Regions from separate parts of the Streptomyces sp. NPDC058674 genome, predicted to be linked through region 2. Evidence: predicted binding sites of a transcription regulator. Region 2 holds the regulator's gene; the other holds the start of a gene.
What was found. The regulator HrcA, encoded in region 2, represses chaperone genes, less so after heat shock. The targets are predictions, from matches to a motif close to TTNGCACTCNGNNNNNCNGAGTGCNAA.

Region 1 (9,405 bases), on a different contig from region 2:
GACCTTCCAGGGGGTGATGGGCGTGCCCGGCTGGGTCAAGCGGTTCACCCGGGAGCGCCGTCCGGGTGCGTACCTGCGGGTGGTCCGCGAGGGCCGGATCTCCCCCGGCGACGGGATCGAGGTCCTGCACCGCCCGGAGCACGAGGTGACCTCGGCGTTCCTGTTCCGCGCCTGGACCACCGAGCGCGTGCTGCTGCCGCGCGTGCTCGCGGCGGGCGAGGCCCTGGCGCCCGAGGTGCGCGAGACCGCGCTCGCGTACGCGCGCAAGCACGGGGCACGCCGGGCCGTCACCCCGGGCGGCTAGGTTGCGCCTATGACGACTGCGTTGATTACGGGATCCACGGCGGGCATCGGCGCCGCCTTCGCCCGGCGGCTCGCCGCCCAGGGCCACAACCTCGTGCTGGTGGCACGGGACACCAAGCGGCTCGGCGCCCAGGCGACCGAGCTGCACGACCGGCACGGCATCGAGGCCGAGGTGCTGGTCGCCGACCTCTCCACGGAGCAGGGCATCGCGGCGGTCGAGGAGCGGCTGGCCGACCGGACGCACCCGGTCGACCTGCTGGTGAACAACGCCGGCTTCGGCAACAAGGGCCGCTACCTCGACGTCTCCATGGCCGACGAGCTGACCATGCTGAAGGTGCACGTCGAGGCCGTCCTGCGGCTGACCTCGGCCGCCTGCGCGTCGATGCGCTCGCGCGGCCGCGGCGGCGTGATCAACGTGGCCTCGGTGGCGGCCTTCCTGCCGCGCGGCACGTACGGGGCCAGCAAGGCCTGGGTCGTGCAGTTCACCCAGGGCGCGGCGAAGGACCTGGCGGGTTCCGGGGTGCGCCTGATGGCGCTGTGCCCGGGGTTCGTGCGGACGGAGTTCCACGAGCGGGCCGGGATGGGCACCGACAACATCCCGGGCTGGTTGTGGCTGGACGCCGACAAGCTGGTGACCGCGGCCCTGGCCGACCTGGCCCGGGGCAAGTCCGTGTCGATCCCGGACCCGCGGTACAAGGCGCTGATGAGCGTGGTGAAGCTGACTCCGCGCGGCCTGCTGGGCGGGGTGTCCTCGCGCACGGGGCGCAAGTACGGCCCCCAGTAGGCACGGGAGCGAACAAACCCGCCGAACGGGTGAAACCTACCTAAACTGGAGGTGTCCCATCCACCGCGGGAGGCGACACGATGACATTCGTGCAAGTGATCGATTACGAGACCATGCGGTTCGACGAGATGAACGCCCTCATCGACCGCTACGCGGAGCGGACGAGCGGTCGGCGCACGGTCACCCACACCATGATCGGCCGGGACCGCGAGTCCGGCTCGCACTACCTCGACCTCGTCGAGTTCCCGTCGTACGAGGAGGCCATGAAGAACTCCCGGCTCCCGGAGACGGACCAGATGTTCCAGGACATGGTGGCCCTCTGCGAGGGCATGCCGAAGTTCATGAACCTGGACGTGGTCCGCGACGAGCACCTCGACAAGCTCATCGTGCGGCGGGTCTTCGAGGACATCGCGGAGAAGGGCGACCTGGACGCCGTCGAGGAGTGCTTCGCCGCCGGATACGCCCACCACGACATCGTGGGCACCGGCGGCGGGGGCGACGGACGGGCCGCGTTCCGGCGCAGCGTGGCCATGTGGCGGGACGCCTTCGACTTCTCCTTCGACATGACGCGCCAGATCGCCGAGGGCGACTGCGTCACGACCCTGTGGGACTGGAAGGGCACCCACCAGGGCGAGTTCATGGGCGTCGCGCCGACCGGCAAGGAGGTCGCGATGTCGGGCTGCACGACCTTCCGGATGGAGAACGGCGAGATCGCGGAGGGCTGGTGGTACTACGACGCACCCGGCCTCATGCGGCAGATGGGCATGATGCCCGGCTAGCCGCCCCGACCAGCGCCCGGCACGGGGAAGCCCCGGTCACCCCCGCTTGGCAGCGGTGACCGGGGCTTTCTCGTGGAACGTGGAGCGTGGAGCGTGGAGCTGCGATCAGTGGCTGTGGCCGTGACCGTGGCCGTGACCGGCGTCGCCCTCGTCCTCCGCCGGCTTCTCGACGACCAGGGTCTCGGTCGTGAGCAGCAGGGAGGCGATGGAGGCGGCGTTCTCCAGCGCGGAACGGGTGACCTTCACCGGGTCGATGACGCCGGCCTTGACCAGGTCGCCGTACTCGCCGGTGGCGGCGTTGAAGCCCTGGCCCTTGTCGAGCTCCGCGACCTTCGCCGTGATGACGTAGCCCTCGAGGCCCGCGTTCTCGGCGATCCAGCGCAGCGGCTCGACGGCGGCGCGGCGCACGACCGCGACACCGGTGGCCTCGTCGCCGCTCAGGCCGAGGTTGCCCTCGAGGACCTTCACGGCGTGGACGAGCGCGGAGCCACCGCCGGAGACGATGCCCTCCTCGACCGCGGCGCGGGTCGCGGAGATGGCGTCCTCGAGACGGTGCTTCTTCTCCTTGAGCTCCACCTCGGTGGCGGCGCCGACCTTGATGACGCAGACGCCGCCGGCGAGCTTCGCCAGGCGCTCCTGCAGCTTCTCGCGGTCCCAGTCGGAGTCCGTGGACTCGATCTCGGCCTTGATCTGGTTGACACGGCCGACGACTTCCTCGTGGCTGCCGCCACCGTCGACGATGGTCGTGTCGTCCTTGGAGATCGTGACGCGGCGGGCGGTGCCCAGTACGTCCAGACCGGCCTGGTCGAGCTTGAGGCCGACCTCCTCGGCGATGACGGTCGCACCCGTGAGGGTGGCGATGTCCTGCAGCATCGCCTTGCGGCGGTCACCGAAGCCGGGGGCCTTGACGGCGACCGCGTTGAAGGTGCCGCGGATCTTGTTGACGACGAGCGTGGAGAGCGCCTCGCCCTCGACGTCCTCGGCGATGATCAGCAGCGGCTTGGAGGCGCCGGCCTGGATGACCTTCTCCAGCAGCGGCAGCAGGTCCTGGATCGAGGAGATCTTGCCCTGGTTGATCAGGATGTACGGGTCATCGAGGATGGCCTCCATACGCTCCTGGTCGGAGACCATGTACGGGGACAGGTAGCCCTTGTCGAAGGCCATGCCCTCGGTGAACTCCAGCTCCAGGCCGAAGGTGTTGGACTCCTCGACGGTGATGACACCGTCCTTGCCGACCTTGTCCATCGCCTCGGCGATGAGCTCGCCGACCTGCTGGTCCTGCGCGGAGAGCGCGGCCACGGCGGCGATGTCGGACTTGTCCTCGATCGGACGGGCGGTCGCGAGGAGCTCCTCGGACACGGCCTTGACCGCGGCGTCGATGCCCTTCTTCAGGGCGGCCGGGGACGCGCCCGCGGCGACGTTGCGCAGACCCTCGCGGACCAGCGCCTGGGCCAGCACGGTGGCGGTGGTGGTGCCGTCGCCCGCGATGTCGTTGGTCTTGGTCGCCACCTCCTTCACGAGCTGCGCGCCCAGGTTCTCGTACGGGTCGTCCAGCTCGACCTCGCGGGCGATGGTGACACCGTCGTTGGTGATGGTGGGGGCGCCGAACTTCTTGTCGATGACGACGTTGCGGCCGCGGGGGCCGATCGTCACCTTGACCGTGTCGGCAAGCTTGTTGACGCCGCGCTCGAGGGCGCGACGGGCGTCTTCGTCGAACTTCAGGATCTTCGGCATGGGAGCGGTTCAGTCCTCTCGTTGCGATCCTCGGCCGCTCACCGCGACCTCCACCGCCTAGAACGAACTGCGCCCCTCGCCGCCCGGCATCAGCAGGGTGACCAGGGGCGCAGCTCAAACAAAATCTGGAAGCGAATTACTTCTCGACGATCGCGAGCACGTCGCGGGCCGAGAGGACGAGGTATTCCTCGCCGCTGTACTTCACTTCGGTGCCGCCGTACTTGCTGTACAGCACGACGTCGCCGACGGAGACGTCCAGCGGAAGACGCTGGCCGTCCTCGAAGCGGCCCGGGCCAACCGCGAGGACGACGCCCTCCTGGGGCTTCTCCTTCGCGGTGTCCGGGATGACCAGGCCAGAGGCCGTGGTCTGCTCGGCGTCGAGCGGCTGGACCACAATGCGGTCCTCGAGCGGCTTGATGGCAACCTTGGAGCTGGCGGTCGTCACGATCCGACCTCCCCCTTCGGAGATCCGGGGTTAACTGTCTGAGGGCGACCAGGTCGATCCGTCGTCGCGGGTGCCGGACCTGCCTGTCGCTGTGTTGGCACTCGCCAGTGGTGAGTGCCAGGTGCGACACTATTCCGGCGATTAGCACTCGGTCAAGCGGAGTGCCAATTCTCGCCGCCGGTGGTGTCGTTCCGACCCCCTCCCCGACCCCCTCCCGCCCGCCCGCCGTGCGGTGCGAAGGAACCCCGGGGAGGACATCGACGTCGTAGATGATATGAAGATAAAGCCCCTCATTGCAGAGCAGATCGGACCCGCATCGGCCGCGGCCCCCGCCGCACCGGGCGCCGGCATCCCGTGCGCGGGCTGACCCCCTGACGGCGGCGGGCTCCCGCCGCCGCACCGAGGCGCTGCTCCTGGTCTTCGTCGTCGCCATCGCGACCCTCGGGCACGCGAGCGCGGGGCTCGCCATGAACGACGAGCTGCCGCCCAACCTGGCCGGCTTCACGATCAGCATGGCGCTGCTCTCCCTGGTGGGGCACCTGGGCGTGCGCCGCTTCGCGGCCCGCGCGGACCCGCTGGTCCTCCCCCTGGCGATGCTGCTGACCGGGCTCGGCCTGGTCCTCCTGCACCGCCTGGACCAGGGGTACATCGAGCGGTACGGCGCGGACGCGAACGCCCCGGGGCAGCTGTTGTGGACGGTGGTCGGGGTGGCCGCCTGCCTGGTGGTGCTGGGCCTGCTGCGCGACCACCGGCTGCTCCAGCGGTTCATCTACATCACCATGGCCGCGGCGCTGGTGCTGCTGATCGCACCGGCGTTCTTCGGCGCGGACACGTACGGCGCCAAGCGCTGGATCATCCTCTTCGGCTTCTCGCTCCAGCCCGGCGAGTTCGTGAAGATCATGATCGCGGTCTTCTTCGCCGGCTACCTGGTCGTCCACCGGGACTCGCTGGCCCTGACGGGCCGCAAGGTCCTGGGCGTGCGGCTGCCCCCGATGCGCCAGCTCGGCCCCATCGTCACGGTGTGGATCGTCTCGATGCTGGTGCTGGTCTTCGAGCGCGACCTCGGCACCTCGCTGATCTTCTTCGGCGTGTTCGTGGTCATGCTGTACGTCGCCACCGAGCGCACCGGCTGGATCGCGTGCGGCCTGGTCATGGCCTCGATCGGCGCCTTCGTGGTCGGCTCGACGGAGCCGCACGTCCAGGCACGCGTCGCCGCCTGGCTGGAACCGCTGTCGTACTACCGGGAGAACCGGCCGGCCGGGGTCGCCTCGGACCAGTCGGCGCAGGCGCTGTTCAGCTTCGGCACCGGCGGCGTCTCCGGCACGGGCCTGGGCCTGGGACACCCGGAGCTGATCAAGTTCGCCGGCCGAAGCGACTTCATCCTCACCACGGTGGGCGAGGAGCTCGGCCTGGCGGGGGTCATGGCCGTCCTGCTCCTCTACGCGCTCCTCGTCCAGCGGGGGCTGCGGATGGCGCTCGGCGCCCGCGACCCCTTCGGCAAGCTCCTGGCGGTCGGGCTGGCCTCGGCGCTGGCCCTGCAGGTCTTCGTGGTGGCGGGCGGCGTCACGGGCCTGATCCCCTTGACGGGCAAGGCGCTGCCGTTCCTGGCGAAGGGCGGCTCGTCCCTGCTGGCCAACTGGATCATGGTGGCGCTGCTCCTGCGGATCAGCGACAGCGCGGAGCGCCAGCGCGAGGCGGACGCCCTCGGCCCGGCGGAGACCGCGATCACCCCGCCGGCGGCGCAGCCCCGGGCCGGGGCGGGAGCCGGCTGACCGGGGCGGGGGGGCCGACCGCGGGCGCGGGCCGGCCGGGGCGGGGGCCGCGCCCCTAGAGGTAGTCCTCCAGGCGCCCTATCCGGAAACCCTGTTCCTGGATGCGCTGGAGCATCCGCGCCGTCATCTGGGTCTCCGTCGAGCCCTTGAGCTCCGACGGACCGCGGAAGTGGGCCAGGACGATGTCCCCCGGCCGCAGGGCCGAGCCCTCGGCGTACTGGAAGTTGTTGATCTGCATCGAGACCCGCCACAGGACCACGTGCGCGACCCCGCACTCCGAGGCGGCCCGGAGGGTGTCGTCGTTGTAGTTGCCGAAGGGCGGTCTGAAGAGCGCCGGCCGCGTGCCGAAGCGCTTCTCCAATTGGTCCTGCTGGCCGCATATCTCCCGCTTCTGCGCCGCGTAGGGCAGGGTGCGCAGGTTCGGGTGCGTCAGCGTGTGGTTGTTGACGGTGCTCGCCGAGCCGTTGTCGCGGAGCTTCTCGAAGTACCCGTAGTCCGAGGAGGCCGCGCTGTCCGTCAGGAACATCGCGATCGGCAGCTTGAGGTCGGCCGCCATCTTCAGGAACTCGGGGTCCTTCTCCGCGCCGTCGTCGAAGGTCAGGAAGACGACCTTGTCGTCCGCCGGCACGGGTATTCGGTCCACGACCGCCGCCCGCCCGGGGGCCCCCTGCGGCAGCGGGGGCTTGCGGGCGGGCTTGGGCGCGTAGGCGAGGGGCGCAGTCAGGCCCCACTTGCGGTACGCCTCGTCCGAGGCGCCCGCGGATCCGCTCGGCGACCCCGGCGGGGCCGCCGACGGCGTGCCGGAGGGACCGGCCCCCGAAGCCTCCTGCGTCGCCTTCGGGCCCAGGCGTCCGACGGGGTCCGCGCTCTTCCCGCACCCCGTCAGGGACAGCGCCAGCGCGCCGGCCGCCAGCGTCCCGGCTACCAGCCGGCGCACGTACGTCACAGATAGTCCTCCAGGCGGGCCACGGCGTACCCCTTCTCCGTGACGGTCTTCATGACCTGACGGATCATGTCAGGCATGGTGCCCTTCCAGTCCTCCCGGCCCCGGAAGTGGGTCAGGATGATGTCTCCGGGGTGCAGGTCGCGGTCCCACTCCCGGTAGTCCATCCGGTTCGTGAACGCCTCCGCGTTCCACAGCGGGACCGCCTTGATGCCGCAGGACTTGGCCGCCCGCAGCGTGTCCTGGTTGTAGTTGCCGAACGGCGGCCGGAAGAGCGTGGGCCGCTTGCCGAACACCTTCTGCATGGTGTCCTGCTGGCCGCAGATCTCCTGGCGCTGCTTCTCGTACGAGAGCGCCGGCATGTAGCGGTGGTTGAGCGTGTGGTTGTTCAAGGTGACGCCGGCGGCCTGCATCTCCTTGAAGTAGGCGTAGTTGTCGTTCACGACGTAGTCGCTGAGGAAGGCCGTGTACGGGATCTTCAGCTCCTTCATCATCTTCAGGAACTCGGGGTCCTTCTCCGCACCGTCGTCGATCGTCAGGAAGACGACCTTGTCCTCCGTGGGGACGGTGGTGAAGACCGGCGGGTACTCCTCCTGGTCCTCGACCTCGAAGCCGTCGCGCGTGGTGATCTCGGGCTTCTCCTTCGGGGCCGCCGGCGGCGTGAGCGGCATCTTGAGCAGCCCCCAGCGCTTCACCGCGGCGACGCGCGCCTGCTGGGCCGCCTTGGCCTTCTCCGCGGCGCTGAGCGCGCCGGCCGCGCCCGCCTCCGCGCCCGTGCCCGCCTTCGGCTTCTCGGGCGCGCCGGATCCGGTGGAGCACGCCGTCCCCAGGGCGGCGACCAGCAGGGCGGCCACGGCCACCCCGAACCGGCCGCGCGGACCCGCCGCGTACCGGTGACCGTTCTGCGTCTTATCTTCCGTTTGTCCGACTAGCTGCATAGCAGCGCATCCTGGCAGCAGACACGCGCCCGTCCCGGAAGGCACCGCGAGCGGCGCACCCACCTTCCTCCGACTGGCCCACAGCGTCCCGCCCGGGGCACCGGCCTCCGGCCGTCGCCGACAATGGACCCCGTGACCCCCGAAGACTTCGCCGCCCTCCTCACCCCCGAGGGCACCGCCCTCCTCGACGCGCTCCGCGACCACGACCCGGCCCAGGAGCTGGCGCTCGCCACCCGGCTGCGCCGCGAGCACCCGGCCGGGCTGGTCTCCGCCGCGCTGGGGCAGGCCCGGCTGCGGCAGCGCGCGGTGGCGAAGTTCGGTGCGCAGGACGCCTTCCGGATGTACTTCACGCCCGGGGGCGGCGAGATGGCGACCCGCGCCCCGGTGGCCTCGTACCGCGCCGAGCGGTTCGCCGCCCTCGGCGTGCGCAGCGTCGCCGACCTGTGCTGCGGCATCGGCGGGGACGCCCTGGCCCTGGCGCGGCTGGGCATCCGGGTCCTGGCGGTGGACCGCGACCCGCTGACCGTGGCCGTCGCGCGGGCCAACGCCGCGGCGCTGGGGCTGGCGGACCTGATCGAGGTCCGGGAGGCGGACGTCACGGCCGTGGACGTGTCCTCGTACGACGCCGTCTTCATCGACCCGGCCCGGCGCGGGGGGCGGGGCCGGATCTTCGACCCGGAGTCCTACTCGCCGCCGCTCTCGTGGGCGGTGGGGACGGCCCGTGCGGCCCGGTACGCCGCGCTCAAGATCGCCCCGGGAATCCCCCACGAGGCCGTGCCCGCCGAGGCCGAGGCCGAGTGGATCTCCGACCAGGGGGACGTGAAGGAGGCCGTGCTCTGGTTCGGCACCGCGCCGGGCACCGTCCGCGCCACGCTGCTGCCGGGGCCGCGCGAGCTGGTCACCACCGCTCCCCTCCCCGACCCGCAGGCCGGGCCGGTCGGCCGGTGGCTGTACGAGCCCGACGGCGCCGTCATCCGCGCCCACCTCGTCGCGGAGGTCGCCGCGCAGCTGGACGGCCGGCTGATCGACCCGACCATCGCCTACATCACCGCCGACGAGCTGCGCGCGACCCCGTACGCGACGGCGTACGAGATCACCGACGTGCTGCCCTTCGGCCTGAAGAAGCTGAAGGCGCTGCTGCGCGAGCGCGGCGTCGGCGTCCTGACCGTGAAGAAGCGCGGCTCGGCGATCGAGCCCGAGGAACTGCGCAGGAAGGTCAAACCACAGGGCCCCCACGCGGCGACCGTCTTCCTGACCCGGGTCGCCGGGGCTCCGTCGATGCTGATCGGCTCGCCCGCGGGGCGGCCCGGGACGGCGCCCGTACGCTGACCCGCCGGCCGGCGGGGCGCCCCACGGCCCGCAGGACCCGCCGCGCCCGGCGGTGGTGCGCACCGGCCTTGCCGAGGCCGGGCAGCCCGGTGCGGGCGCCCGCCCCGCCGCCTGACCCCGGGCTCAGACCCGCGAGGGCCCGCCGCGGGCCCGCAGCGGCCCGGGCGCGGACCGGCGGGGGCCCGGGCGCGGACCCGGGCGGCTTCACCGGCGCCGGGCGCGGACCCGCAGCGGCCCCCTCGGCCGCTCGGGCCCCGGGCCCCCGGCCGTCAGCCTTCGCCGACCTCCACCGACTCGAACCGCCAGCGGTGGACCGCCCGCGTGATCAGGTCGGCCGCGGGCTCCGGCAGTTCGGGCAGGTCCGCCGCCACGCCCTCG
Region 2 (9,405 bases):
TCGGGATGGACTACCTCTCCGAGGACCGGGTCGAGATCCGCTACACCCTCCCGCTCGCGGAGATCGTCTTCGACTTCTTCGACCAGCTGAAGTCCAAGACGCGCGGTTACGCCTCCCTGGACTACGAGCCCACCGGCGAGCAGGCCTCCGGCCTGGTCAAGGTCGACATCCTGCTGCACGGCGACAAGGTGGACGCCTTCTCCGCCGTCACGCACAAGGACGCGGCCTACGCCTACGGGGTGCGCCTGGTCGCCAAGCTGCGCGAGCTCATCCCGCGCCAGGCCTTCGAGATCCCGATCCAGGCCGCGATCGGCTCCCGCGTCATCGCCCGCGAGACGATCCGCGCCATCCGCAAGGACGTCCTCGCCAAGTGCTACGGCGGTGACATCTCCCGCAAGCGGAAGCTGCTGGAGAAGCAGAAGGAGGGCAAGAAGCGGATGAAGATGGTCGGCTCGGTCGAGGTCCCGCAGGAGGCCTTCATCGCCGTCCTGTCCAGCGACGAGTCCAGCGGCAAGAAGAAGTAGCGACCGGTACGGAACGGAGCCCCCACGCGCAGGCGTGGGGGCTCCTTTCGTTATGAACCGGCCGCTTGCGAGCCCTTACGCACCGGCCGGACGGCCTCTAGTCTGATCACTGCTCGATGGTTACCCGCCAGTCACTAACCGGCGCGCCTCAAACCCCGCCAGTCCCAAGCGCCCCCCAAGCGCCCCACCCCCACGCACTGCCGCGTGGACCGGTCCGGAGGATGTCGTGAGCGACACACAGACCTTGATCGAGAACCGTCCGCCCACCGTGGCGGCCCTCTTCCTTGAGCGCGTCGCCGCCACGCCCCACGCGGAGGCATACCGGTTCCCCGTGCCCGCGGCCGGCGCCGGCCCCGACGCCCCCGACGACTGGAAGTCGCTCAGCTGGGGCCAGGCGGCCGAGCGAGTCTTCTCCATCGCCGCCGGCCTGATCACCCTCGGCCTGCGGGCGGAGGACCGCGTCGCGCTCGCCTCCAACACCCGGGTCGAGTGGATCCTCGCCGACCTCGGCGTGATGTGCGCCGGCGCCGCGACCACCACGGTCTACCCGAGCACCAACGCGGAGGAGTCGGCGTACATCCTCGCGGACTCCGCGAGCCGGGTGCTGATCGCCGAGGACGCCAAGCAGCTGGCCAAGGCCCGCGCGCACCGCGCCGACCTGCCCGAACTGGCGCACGTCGTGGTCGTGGAGACCGCCGACGCCGTGGCGGTCGAGGGGGACCCGGAAGACTGGGTGATCTCCCTCGCCGAGCTGGAGAGGCGCGGTGCGGAGCACCTCGCCAAGAACCCCGAGGCGGTCAGGGAGCGCATCGCGGCGATCACCGCCGACCAGCTCGCCACCCTCATCTACACCTCCGGGACCACGGGCCGCCCCAAGGGCGTACGGCTGCCGCACGACAACTGGTCGTACATGGCCAAGGCGACGGTGGCGACCGGCCTGATCACCAAGGACGACGTCCAGTACCTGTGGCTGCCGCTCGCCCACGTCTTCGGCAAGGTGCTCACCTCCGGGCAGATCGAGGTCGGGCACGTCACCGCCGTCGACGGCCGCATCGACAAGATCATCGAGAACCTGCCGATCGTGCAGCCGACCTACATGGCGGCCGTCCCGCGCATCTTCGAGAAGGTCTACAACGGGGTCGCCGCCAAGGCCCGCGCCGGCGGCGGGGCCAAGTACAAGATCTTCCGGTGGGCGGTGGACGTGGCCCGCGAATACGCCAAGGTCACGCAGGACAACTTCCGGCGCACCGGCAACGCCACGGCTCCCTTCGGCCTCACCACCAAGCACAAGATCGCCGACGCGCTCGTCTACTCCAAGCTCCGCGAGGCCTTCGGGGGCAAGCTGCGCGCCGCCGTCTCCGGCTCCGCCGCCCTGGCACCCGACATCGGCTACTTCTTCGCCGGCGCGGGCATCCACATCCTGGAGGGCTACGGCCTCACGGAGTCCAGCGCCGCCTCCTTCGTCAACCCGGGCGAGGCCTACCGCACCGGCACGGTCGGCAAGCCGCTCCCCGGCACCGAGGTCCGGATCGCCGACGACGGCGAGATCCTGCTCCGCGGCCCCGGCATCATGGAGGGCTACCACGGGCTGCCGGACAAGACCGCCGAGGTCCTGGAGGCGGACGGCTGGCTGCACACCGGGGACATCGGCGAGCTGTCGGCCGACGGCTACCTGCGGATCACCGACCGCAAGAAGGACCTGATCAAGACCTCGGGCGGCAAGTACGTCGCCCCCGCCGAGGTCGAGGGGCAGTTCAAGGCGATCTGCCCGTACGTGTCGAGCATCGTGGTGCACGGCGCGGACCGGAACTTCTGCTCGGCGCTGATCGCGCTGGACGGCCCGGCGATCCTGGGCTGGGCCGCCGAGAACGGGCTGGAGGGCAAGACGTACGCCGAGGTCGTGGCCGCTCCGGAGACCACGCGGCTGATCGAGACGTACGTCCAGACCCTCAACGAGGGCCTGCAGCGCTGGCAGACGGTCAAGAAGTTCCGGCTGCTGCCCCGGGACCTGGACGTGGAGCACGGCGACCTCACGCCGAGCCTGAAGCTGAAGCGGCCGGTGGTCGAGCGTGAGTTCAAGCACCTGATCGAGGAGATGTACGAGGGCTCCCGCGAGGTGTAGCGCCCGCCGCGGGCTGTGCGGGGCGGGGCGGTGGCCCGCCCCGCGGACCCGGCCTTTCCCGGCGGCCCCGGGCGTCGCCCGCGAGCCGTCGGCCGTGGCTCCGTCCCGGACCCCGCGCCCCGAACGCCGGCGGGGCCCGACGTGACGCAGCCGGGACCGGACGCACGCGGGGCCGGGCGGTGCGGCGGGTGCGGGACAATGGGGGCATGCCTTCCGCACTGCCCGACGGTGAACCCATGCCCGAAGACGGCTCGCTGCCGTCGCACGCCCTGGCGGGCGCCGGCGAGCGGCCGCTCGGCTTCTACCTGCACGTGCCGTACTGCGCCACGCGCTGCGGATACTGCGACTTCAACACCTACACGGCCACCGAGCTGCGGGGTACCGGCGGCGTGCTCGCCTCCCGGGAGAACTACGCCGACACCCTGATCGACGAGGTCCGCCTCGCCCGCAAGGTCCTCGGCGACGACCCCCGCGCGGTGCGGACCGTGTTCGTGGGCGGCGGCACCCCCACCCTGCTCCCCGCCGCGGACCTCGTCCGGATGCTCGCCGCCGTCCGGGACGAGTTCGGCCTGGCCGAGGACGCCGAGATCACCACCGAGGCCAACCCGGAGTCGGTGAACCCGCAGTACCTCGCGGAGCTGCGCGCAGGCGGCTTCAACCGGGTCTCCTTCGGCATGCAGAGCGCCAGGCAGCACGTCCTGAAGGTGCTCGACCGCACGCACACGCCCGGGCGCCCCGAGGCCTGCGTCGCGGAGGCGCGTGCGGCCGGCTTCGAGCACGTCAACCTCGACCTGATCTACGGGACCCCCGGCGAGAGCGACGACGACTGGCGCGCGTCCCTGTCGGCGGCCATCGGAGCCGGCCCCGATCACGTCAGCGCCTACGCGCTGATCGTGGAGGAGGGGACGCAGCTCGCCCGGCGGATCCGCCGCGGTGAGGTCCCGATGACGGACGACGACGTCCACGCCGACCGGTACCTGATCGCCGACGAGGTCATGGCCCAGGCCGGCTACCACTGGTACGAGGTGTCGAACTGGGCCACCACCGAGGCCGGGCGCTGCCTGCACAACGAGCTGTACTGGCGCGGGGCCGACTGGTGGGGAGCGGGGCCCGGAGCGCACTCGCACGTCGGCGGGGTCCGCTGGTGGAACGTGAAGCACCCCGGCGCCTACGCCGCCGCCCTGGCCGGGGGCCGGTCCCCGGGCGCCGGGCGCGAACTGCTCTCGGCGGAGGACCGGCGCGTGGAGCGCATCCTGCTGGAGCTGCGGCTGCTGGAGGGCTGCCCGCTGTCGCTGCTGGCCCCGGCGGGCCTGGCGGCGTCCCGCCGCGCCCTGGCCGACGGCCTGCTGGAGCCCGTTCCGTACGAGGCCGGGAGCGCGGTCCTCACCCTGCGCGGGCGGCTCCTGGCCGACGCCGTGGTGCGGGACCTGGTCGACTGACCGCGCCCCGCGGCGCGGGACCCGGTCGGCCGACCGGGCCCCCGCGGCGCGGTTCCGGCGTGGACGACAGGGCCTAGGGGGCCGTCACGAAGTCGATCAGTTCCTCGACGCGGCCCAGCAGCGTCGGCTCGAGGTCCTTGTACGAGGTCACCCGCGACAGGATGTGCTGCCAGGCGGCGCCGGTGTTCTCCGGCCAGCCCAGCGCCCGGCAGACACCCGTCTTCCAGTCCTGCCCGCGCGGCACCACCGGCCAGGCGCCGATGCCCAGCGCGGACGGCTTCACCGCCTGCCAGACGTCCACGTACGGGTGGCCCGCGATCAGGACGTGCGGGGAGGTCACCGAGGCCGCGATGCGGGACTCCTTCGACCCCGGCACCAAGTGGTCCACCAGGATGCCCAGCCGCGCGTCCGGGGCCGGACCGAACTGCGCCACGACGGCCGGGAGGTCGTCGATGCCCTCCAGGTACTCCACCACCACGCCCTCGATCCGCAGGTCGTCGCCCCAGACCCGCTCCACCAGCTCGGCGTCGTGCCGGCCCTCGACGTAGATCCGGCCCGCCCGCGCCACCCGGGCGCGCGCCCCCGGCACGGCGATCGACCCGGACGCCGTACGGGAGGGGGCCGCCGGGCCCCGGGCCGGGCGGACCAGCGTGACCACCGCGCCGTCGAGCAGGAAGGCGGCGGGCTCCATGGGGAACACCCGGCGCTTGCCGAAGCGGTCCTCCAGGGTGACCGTGCCCGCCTCGCAGCCCACCACCGCACCGCAGAAGTCCGTACCGGCCACCTCGACCACCAGGTCGGGCTCGGCCGCCACCTCCGGCACGGCCCGGGGGCGCTTCCACTGCGGGGTCAGGTCGGGGGAGTACTCGCGCATCCGGCCGACACTAGGAGAGCCGCGGCGCTCACGCCCCCGACACGCCGAAACGCACGGCCAGTGCGGCGCGTTGCACGCGGACGAACGCCGCGTCGACCACCGCTCCGTGACCCGGCACGTACAGGGCGTCGTCACCGCCGAGGGCGAGCACCCGGTCCAGTGCCTCGGGCCAGCGCGACGGCACGGCGTCCCGGCCCGCCTGCGGCTCGCCGGACTCCTCGACCAGGTCCCCGCAGAAGGCCACCTCCCGCTCGCCCGGCACGAAGACCGCCAGGTCGTGCCCCGTGTGCCCCGGTCCCACATTGGCCAGCAGCACCCGCACCCCGCCCAGCTCCAGCGTCCACTCGCCGGACACCGGGTGCCGGGGGAGCACCAGCACCTCCACGGCCTGCGCCGCCTCCGCCTCCGCGAGACCGTGCCCCACGGCGGACTGCCGCAGCTGCTCGCGCCCGGTGTTGTCCAGTACGGAGTCCAGCCCGACCGCCGCGTACACCTCGGCCCCGGAGAAGGCGGCCGCACCCAGCACGTGATCGAAATGACCGTGCGTGAATGCGATATGGGTCACGCGCCGGCCCGTCAGGCGCTCCGCCTCCGCGCGGACCCGGGCGCCCTCCCGCAGGGACGAGCCCGGGTCGACGAGGAGCACCGCGTCGTCGCCCACCACCAGCCCCACCGTGCAGTCCCACACCGGAAGGCGGCGCCGTCCGGTCCGTCCGGTCAGCCGTTCCCAGCCCGCCTCTTCCCAACGCACGTCCATGCGGCGACGCTACCTTGGCGGGCCGCCCTTGCCAGGGTCTGACCACCCGGCCGTACACTGAGCGGGGGATCTCTGGCACTCGAACTCCCAGAGTGCCAAACGACCGCGGCAACGGACCACAGCTGGAGGTGTGCGCGATGCTCAGTGAACGCAGACTCGAAGTCCTGCGCGCCATCGTCCAGGACTACGTCGGGACGGAGGAGCCGGTCGGCTCCAAGGCGCTGACCGAGCGGCACCGGCTCGGCGTCTCGCCCGCCACCGTGCGCAACGACATGGCCGTGCTGGAGGAGGAGGGCTACATCGCCCAGCCCCACACCAGCGCCGGCCGCATCCCCACGGACAAGGGCTACCGGCTCTTCGTCGACCGGCTGGCGGGGGTCAAACCGCTGTCGACCCCCGAGCGCCGGGCCATCCAGAACTTCCTCGACGGCGCCGTGGACCTCGACGACGTGGTCGGCCGCACGGTGCGGCTGCTCGCGCAGCTCACCCGGCAGGTCGCCGTCGTCCAGTACCCCTCGCTGACGCGCTCCACCGTGCGCCACGTCGAGCTGCTGTCGCTGGCCCCGGCCCGGCTGATGCTCGTACTGATCACGGACACCGGGCGCGTCGAGCAGCGGCTCATCGACTGCCAGGCCCCTTTCGCGGACACCTCGCTCGCGGACCTGCGGGCCCGGCTCAACAGCCGCGTCGTCGGGCGCCGCTTCACCGATGTGCCCCCGCTCGTCCAGGACCTGCCCGAATCCTTCGAGGCGGAGGACCGCGGCACGGTTTCCACCGTGCTCGCGACGCTCCTCGAAACCCTGGTCGAGGAGGCCGAAGAGCGGCTGATGATCGGCGGAACCGCCAATCTCACCCGCTTCGGACACGATTTTCCCCTGACGATCAGGCCGGTGCTCGAGGCGCTGGAGGAGCAGGTCGTGCTCCTCAAGCTGCTGGGCGAGGCCAGTGAGTCGGGAATGGCCGTACGGATCGGGCATGAGAATGCCTACGAGGGACTGAACTCCACGTCCGTCGTCTCGGTCGGTTACGGTTCGGGCGGCGAATCCGTCGCCAAACTCGGCGTGGTCGGACCGACCCGCATGGATTACCCCGGAACGATGGGAGCGGTACGCGCAGTGGCACGTTACGTCGGACAGATCCTGGCGGAGTCGTAAGTGGCCACGGACTACTACGCCGTTCTCGGCGTGCGCCGCGACGCCTCCCAGGACGAGATCAAGAAGGCATTCCGGCGGCTTGCGCGCGAGCTGCACCCGGATGTGAACCCCGATCCCAAGACGCAAGAGCGTTTCAAGGAGATCAACGCGGCGTACGAGGTGCTCTCGGACCCGCAGAAGAAGCAGGTCTACGACCTCGGCGGCGATCCGCTGTCCTCCTCGGGCGGCGGCGGCGCGGGCGGTTTCGGGGCGGGTGGCTTCGGCAACTTCTCCGACATCATGGACGCCTTCTTCGGCCAGAGCCAGCAGCGCGGCCCGCGCTCACGGACCCGCCGGGGCCAGGACGCCATGATCCGCCTGGACCTGGAGCTGGACGAGGCGGCCTTCGGGACGACCAAGGACATCCAGGTCGACACGGCCGTCGTGTGCACCACCTGCTCCGGCGAGGGCGCCGCACCCGGCACCTCGGCGCAGACGTGTGACATGTGCCGCGGCCGCGGTGAGGTCTCGCAGGTCACCCGGTCCTTCCTGGGCCAGGTCATGACCTCGCGCCCCTGCCCGCAGTGCCAGGGCTTCGGCACCGTCGTCCCGACGCCCTGCCCCGAGTGCGCGGGCGACGGCCGGGTCCGCTCCCGTCGCAGCCTGACGGTCAAGATCCCGGCCGGCGTCGAGAACGGCACCCGCATCCAGCTCGCGGGCGAGGGCGAGGTCGGCCCCGGCGGCGGTCCCGCCGGCGATCTGTACGTGGAGATCCACGAGCTGCCGCACTCGACGTTCCAGCGCCGCGGGGACGATCTGCACTGCACGGTCACCATCCCGATGACGGCGGCCTCACTGGGCACCAAGTGCCCGCTGGAGACGCTGGACGGCCTGGAGGAGATCGACATCCGGCCCGGCACCCAGTCCGGCCAGGCGATCCCGCTGCACGGGCGCGGCGTCACGCACCTGCGCGGCGGCGGGCGCGGCGACCTGATCGTGCACGTCGAGGTCACCACCCCGAGCAAGCTCGACGCCCAGCAGGAGGAGCTGCTGCGCCAGCTGGCCAAGCTGCGCGGCGAGGAGCGGCCGACGGGACAGTTCGCGCCCGGGCAGCAGGGTCTCTTCAGCCGGCTGAAGGACGCCTTCAACGGCCGCTGACGCGCCCGCGACCTGCGTACGAGCCCGGCCGGGGACGACCCCGGCCGGGCTCGCCGCATCCTCCCGGGCCGGCCGGGAAGCGGACTATGCCAGGCGAATGCCGTGATTCGGTGCGATGAGCCGGACATGGCACGATGCAGTCCATGTCCACCGCACCGAACGGTCTCTCCCCGTATCCGATCGTGCAGGCTCCCATGGCGGGCGGCGCTTCGTGCCCGCCGCTCGCCGCGGCCGTGTGCGAGGCGGGCGGACTGGGCTTCCTGGCCGGCGGATACAAGACCGCCGACGGCATGTACCAGGAGATCAAGCAGGTGCGCGCGCTCACGCGGCGCCCCTTCGGCGTCAACCTCTTCCTGCCGCAGACCGGGCACGTGGACCCGGCCGCCGTCGAGGCCTACCGGGGACAGCTGGCCGGCGAGGCGAACTGGTACGGGGTCTCCCTCGCCGACGACGACATCATCGGCACCTGCGACGACGGCTACGACGCCAAGCTCGCCATCCTCCTCGAAGACCCGGTGCCGGTCGTCTCCTTCACCTTCGGCTGCCCGTCCGGCGCCGCGCTCACCGCCCTGCGCCAGGCCGGTACGTACACGGTGGTCACCGTGACCTCCGTGGACGAGGCCCGCAGTGCGCAGGAGGTGGGCGCCGACGCGCTCTGCGTCCAGGGCGTGGAGGCCGGCGGGCATCAGGGCACCCACTGGGACGACCCGCAGGCCGACGGCACCGCGTCCGTCGGGCTGCTCGCGCTGGTGGCCCAGGTACGGGAGTCCGTCGCCCTGCCGATCATCGCGGCGGGCGGCCTGATGCGCGGCTCGCAGATCGCGGCGCTGCTCACGGCCGGCGCGGTGGCGGCCCAGCTCGGGACGGCCTTCCTGGCGTGCCCGGAGTCGGGCGCGCACCCGCTGCACAAGAAGGCGCTCACGGACCCGCTGTTCGTCCGGACGGAGCTGACCCGGGCGTTCTCCGGGCGGCCCGCGCGGGGGCTGGTCAACCGGTTCATGCGCGAGCACGGACCGTACGCCCCGGCCGCGTACCCGCAGGTCCACCACCTGACCTCGGGGCTGCGCAAGGCGGCCGCCGCGGCCGGGGACCCGCAGGGCATGGCCCTGTGGGCGGGCCAGGGCCACCGGCTGGCGCGGAGGCTGCCGGCCGGGGAGCTGATGGAGGTGCTGGCGGCCGAACTGGCCGAGGCGCAGAGCACGTTGAAAGCCATGCAGATGAGGAGTGCGTCATGACCGCCCCGGTGTTCGTGGTCGAAGAGGTCCCCGCGGGGCCGGAGTTCGTCCTGGACGGCCCGGAGGGCCGGCACGCGGTGTCGGTCAAGCGGCTGAACCCGGGCGAGGCCGTCGTCCTCGCGGACGGCCGGGGGCGCTGGGCCGAGGCCGTGGTGAAGGCGGC

Region 1: groES (co-chaperone GroES) is a predicted target of HrcA. The motif match lies at 4,187-4,213, and genes of this name have one in related genera.

Annotation. Positions count from the first base shown of each region.
Region 1 is NZ_JBHXSC010000079.1:12,782-22,186, reverse strand. It holds gene ACFWU6_RS29390 (MOSC domain-containing protein) at 1-304, shown strand, start outside; gene ACFWU6_RS29385 (SDR family NAD(P)-dependent oxidoreductase) at 314-1,087, shown strand; gene ACFWU6_RS29380 (ester cyclase) at 1,168-1,866, shown strand; gene groL (chaperonin GroEL) at 1,972-3,600, opposite strand; gene groES (co-chaperone GroES) at 3,737-4,045, opposite strand; gene ACFWU6_RS29365 (FtsW/RodA/SpoVE family cell cycle protein) at 4,339-5,817, shown strand; gene ACFWU6_RS29360 (polysaccharide deacetylase family protein) at 5,873-6,754, opposite strand; gene ACFWU6_RS29355 (polysaccharide deacetylase family protein) at 6,760-7,698, opposite strand; gene ACFWU6_RS29350 (methyltransferase domain-containing protein) at 7,822-9,027, shown strand; gene ACFWU6_RS29345 (hypothetical protein) at 9,297-9,405, opposite strand, start outside.
Region 2 is NZ_JBHXSC010000054.1:13,297-22,701, forward strand. It holds gene lepA (translation elongation factor 4) at 1-524, shown strand, start outside; gene ACFWU6_RS24515 (AMP-dependent synthetase/ligase) at 751-2,646, shown strand; gene hemW (radical SAM family heme chaperone HemW) at 2,853-4,085, shown strand; gene ACFWU6_RS24525 (DUF3097 domain-containing protein) at 4,159-4,959, opposite strand; gene ACFWU6_RS24530 (MBL fold metallo-hydrolase) at 4,988-5,716, opposite strand; gene hrcA (heat-inducible transcriptional repressor HrcA) at 5,854-6,870, shown strand; gene dnaJ (molecular chaperone DnaJ) at 6,871-8,007, shown strand; gene ACFWU6_RS24545 (nitronate monooxygenase) at 8,151-9,242, shown strand; gene ACFWU6_RS24550 (16S rRNA (uracil(1498)-N(3))-methyltransferase) at 9,239-9,405, shown strand, end outside.